2 regions of the Polaromonas sp. P1_G1 genome follow, and region 2 is predicted to be linked to the other one. Evidence: predicted binding sites of a transcription regulator. Region 2 holds the regulator's gene; the other holds the start of a gene.
The links. The regulator HrcA, encoded in region 2, represses chaperone genes, less so after heat shock. The targets are predictions, from matches to a motif close to TTAGCACTCNNNNNNNNNGAGTGCTAA.
Positions count from the first base shown of each region.

Region 1 (2,394 bases), on a different contig from region 2:
GCCAGCGTCACTTTTTCGAGCGACATGCCGACTTCTTCAGCGATGACCTTGCCGCCGGTCAGGCAGGCGATGTCTTCCAGCATGGCTTTGCGGCGGTCGCCGAAGCCGGGGGCCTTCACAGCCACAACCTTCAGGATGCCGCGCAGGGTGTTCACCACCAGCGTTGCCAGGGCTTCGCCCTCGACTTCTTCGGCAATGATCAGCAGCGGACGGCCGGCCTTGGCGACTTGCTCCAGGGTGGGCAGCAGGTCACGGATGTTGCTGATCTTCTTGTCGTAGAGCAGAACAAAGGGGTTGTCCAGCAGTGCGGACTGCTTTTCAGGATTGTTGATGAAGTAAGGGGAGAGGTAGCCGCGGTCGAACTGCATGCCTTCGACGACGTCGAGTTCGTTTTGCAGCGACTTGCCGTCTTCCACGGTGATCACGCCTTCTTTACCAACCTTGTCCATCGCGTCGGCAATGATCTTGCCGATGGATTCGTCGGAGTTGGCCGAGATCGAGCCGACCTGGGCGATTTCTTTCGACGTGGTGGTGGGCTTGGAAGCCTTCTTGAGCTCTTCGGTCAGGGCCAGTACRGCCTTGTCGATACCGCGCTTCAGGTCCATCGGGTTCATGCCGGCAGCCACGTACTTCATGCCTTCGCGGACGATGGCTTGTGCSAGAACGGTRGCGGTGGTGGTGCCGTCGCCAGCGTTGTCGGAGGTCTTGGAAGCGACTTCCTTGACCATCTGCGCGCCCATGTTCTGCAGCTTGTCCTTGAGTTCGATTTCCTTGGCGACGGACACACCGTCCTTGGTCACCGTGGGGGCGCCGAACGAGCGCTCCAGAACCACGTTACGGCCTTTGGGGCCCAGGGTTACCTTGACGGCGTTGGCCAGGATGTTCACACCCTCGACCATGCGTGCGCGGGCTTCGCCGCCGAAAATGACGTCTTTTGCTGCCATGATTAATTCTCCAGATTCAGTTAATTAAGGGTTGGACGCGGCGGGAGATTACTTCTCGACCACTGCGAACAGGTCTTCTTCTTTCATGACGARCAGTTCGTCGCCGTCGACCTTGACGGTCTGGCCGCTGTATTTGCCGAACAGCACGCGGTCGCCGACTTTCACGCCCACGGGGCTCAGTTCGCCCTTGTCGTTCTTCTTGCCTGGGCCAACGGCCAGCACTTCGCCTTGATCAGGCTTTTCAGCGGCGCTGTCAGGAATGACGATGCCGGAAGCGGTTTTGGTTTCGTTTTCCACGCGTTTGACGATCACGCGGTCGTGCAAAGGACGAAGTTTCATGAGAGCTCCTTGTTTGAGAACACTGGTTTTGGGAATCAAAAAGCACCCGGCTGGAAGTGGGTGCTTGTTAACTTTGGTGGATTGACTGGGCTTTGTTAGCACTCAATACCATCGAGTGCTAATCATAGGGGCAATTGGGCCCCATTTCAAGGCAAGGGCCGGAAAACCTGCTTTTTGGGGTGGCTGCGGGTGTTGCGGAGCGCCGTTGGGCTGAATTCCGTCAAAACCCGACCCAGCTGGCGATAGCGATATTCGTCAAACAGGACTGCGTGCCTTGCTGGGCGGGTGGCCGACGACACGCTTGAACGCCCGGCTGAAGGAGGCTTCGGAGTCGTAACCCAGCCGGTCGGCGGCCGTGGTGACACGCATTCCGTCCTGCGCGATCCAGTTGCGCGCCTGGAACATCCGGATGCGGGCGACGTACCGGGCAGGGCTCTCGCCCACCGACTCCTTGAAGGCCTGGGCAAAACGTGATCTTGATGCACCCATGATGTTCGCCAGCTCCGGCACGCTCCAATCCTGCTCCGGCGTCGCGTGGATGGCGGCCAGCACCTTGCCCACGCCGGGCGAGCGCAGCGCCGCGATCCAGCCTGTCGAGTTGCTGCAGGCGCATTCGACCCAGGCGCGGATGATGGTCGCGGCGAGCACATCGGCCATGCGGGCCAGGATGCCGCAGGCGCCCATGCGGTTGAGCGAGGCTTCACGCTCCATCGCCTCGAGCAGCATGGGCACGCCCGGGTCGCGCTGGGCCAGGTCGCCGGCGCGGATCACCCCCGGCATCATGGCCAGCAAGGGGTGCTGGGAGTCGAGGTTGAACTTCATGGTGCCGCAGAACATGACATGGGACGGTGCTTGCGCCGCGGACGCTCCGTCCCGCAACAGATAGATATCGTCCGCGACCCGTTCGCGGTCGAAGGTCGCGAGGGCCACCGGCGGAACCTCGGGTGAACTGGCCAGGGTGTGGGCCGTGCCGCGCGGCAGCAGCACCGCGTCCCCGGCCTTCAGTTCCACCCACCCGGACGGCTCCGTGTGCAGCCAGCAATCTCCGCTGCCGACGAAATGAAAACGCGCGGTGGCTTGCGCGGCAAAGGAAATCGCCCACGGCGCATGC
Region 1 covers NZ_JBFUBU010000011.1:102,400-104,793, forward strand. The annotation lists gene groL (chaperonin GroEL) at 1-944, opposite strand, end outside; gene AC1D1Y_RS07385 (co-chaperone GroES) at 993-1,283, opposite strand; gene AC1D1Y_RS07390 (AraC family transcriptional regulator) at 1,539-2,394, opposite strand, start outside.
Region 1: the regulator HrcA is predicted to act here: its motif matches at 1,379-1,405, upstream of AC1D1Y_RS07385 (co-chaperone GroES).

Region 2 (2,394 bases):
AATAGCGGAGCGGCTGGTGGACGTACAGCCCCGGAAAACCACTAAAAAGCCCTGCGCAAAGAAAAATAGCCTAGAGGGGTAAGCCTCTAAGCTATTGAAATCACTAATAAAAGTGGTGCGGCTGGCAGGAATTGAACCCACGACCCCTTGGTTCGTAGCCAAGTACTCTATCCAACTGAGCTACAGCCGCTAAGCCTCAAATTATAGCTTATTTAAATGGTAGGGCGTGAGTGACTTGAACACTCGACCAAAGGATTATGAGTCCTCTGCTCTAACCAACTGAGCTAACGCCCCACACAAGAGGGAGATTGTAAGGGCCTGCGGGGACCTGCTCACGAGCCTACTTGCTATGGCTGAGGGCCGTACTGACCAGTTTGGAGGTGATGTCGACGATCTGGATCATTTTTTCGTAGGGCATGCGCATGGGGCCGATGACGCCCAGCGTGCCCACCACCTGGCCGTCGACCTCGTAAGGCGCCGTCACCACCGACAGCTCCTGGTAGGGAATGACCTGGCTTTCGCCGCCTATGTAGATACGAACGCCCTCGGCGCGGCTGGACACGTCGAGCAGGCGCATCAGCTGCGCCTTTTGCTCGAACAGGTCGAATAGCTTGCGCAGGTTGCCCATGTCGCCGGAGAAATCGCTGACGGCCAGCAGGTTGCGCTCCCCTGAGATGACGACTTCGTCGCGCGATTCGATGGCTTCGGAGCTGACCTTGACCGCGGCCTGCATCAGCGTGGCAATCTCGCCGCGCAGCGCCTCGACCTCGTTTTTCAGGCGCTCGCGCACTTCCTCTATCGCCATGCCGGCGTAGTGTGAATTGAGGAAATTGGCGGCCTCCACGAGTTGCGACTGGCTGTAGTCGGCCTCGGTGAAGATGACCCGGTTCTGCACGTCGCCGTCGGGCGACACGATGATCACGAGGAAGCGTTTTTCGGACAGGCGCAAAAATTCAATGTGGCGGAACACCGAAGTGCGGCGCGGCGCCATGACCACACCGACGAATTGCGACAGGCTGGAGAGCATGTGCGCCGCATTGCTGAGCACTTTTTGCGGCTGGTCGGGCGCCAGCCGGGGGGCGCCTATCTGGCCCGCGGCGGAGAACGGGTCGCGCTGCGTGGTCAGCATGGTATCGACGAAGAGGCGGTAGCCGCGCGCCGTGGGAATACGGCCGGCCGAAGTGTGCGGGCTGACGATCAGGCCGAGCTCCTCGAGATCGCTCATCACGTTGCGTATGGTGGCGGGGGACAGCTCCAGGCCCGAGGCCTTGGACAGCGTGCGTGAACCCACCGGCTGCCCATCGGCAATGTAGCGCTCCACCAGCGCCTTGAGAAGCAACCGCGCACGATCATCAAGCATGCCGACATTCTACGAAGCTTGGGGCGGATGTTGTGATGTAATTTGCCGATGAAATCGCAATTCCGCCATGTCGCACTGATCGGCAAGTACCACGCACAGGGTTCCCGGTCGGCGCTGGAGGACATCGCGCATTTCCTGGGCACCCAGGGTTGCGAGGTGGCAATCGAGCAGGACACCGCCAGCAACACTGGCCTTACGCAATTCCCGACGCTGGACGCGGCCGGCATAGGCGCCCAGTGCGACCTGGCTCTGGTGGTCGGCGGCGACGGCACCATGCTGGGCATAGGCCGGCTGTTGGCGCAGTTCGGCATCCCGCTGGTGGGCATCAACCAGGGCCGACTCGGCTTCATCACCGACATCGCCTTCGAGGACTACCAGAACACCCTGATTCCCATGCTGCGCGGCGAGTACGAGGAAGACCGCCGATGGATGATGCAGGCCAAGGTCGTGCGCGACGGGCGCTGCGTCTTCAGCGCCACCGCCATGAACGACGTCGTGGTCAACCGCGGCGCGACCGCCGGCATGGTGGAGCTTCGCGTCGAGGTCGACGGCCGCTTCGTGGCCAACCAGCGCGCCGACGGCCTGATCATCGCCTCGCCCACCGGCTCCACGGCCTACGCGCTGTCCGCCGGCGGGCCCCTGCTCCATCCCTCGATTGCCGGCTGGGTGCTGGCGCCCATCGCGCCGCACACACTGTCGAACCGGCCCATCGTGCTGTCGGACTCCGGCGAGATCACGATTGAGATCGTCGCCGGCCGGGACGCCAGCGCCAACTTCGACATGCAGTCGCTGGCCAGCCTGCTGCACGGCGACCGCATCACCGTCAGGCGCTCGGAGCACCAGATGCGCTTTCTGCACCCCAAGGGCTGGAGCTACTTCGACACCTTGCGCAAAAAACTTCACTGGAATGAAGGCGTGGCCTGAACGGCACGGATTTATTTATGAGCCTCAAAAGCATCTCGCTTCGCGATTTCGTCATCGTCCACGAACTCGAGCTGGACCTGTCCGGCGGGTTCACGGTGCTCACCGGTGAA
Region 2 covers NZ_JBFUBU010000001.1:61,831-64,224, forward strand. The annotation lists tRNA gene AC1D1Y_RS00400 (tRNA-Arg) at 114-190, opposite strand; tRNA gene AC1D1Y_RS00405 (tRNA-Ile) at 218-294, opposite strand; gene hrcA (heat-inducible transcriptional repressor HrcA) at 341-1,360, opposite strand; gene AC1D1Y_RS00415 (NAD kinase) at 1,409-2,284, shown strand; gene recN (DNA repair protein RecN) at 2,302-2,394, shown strand, end outside.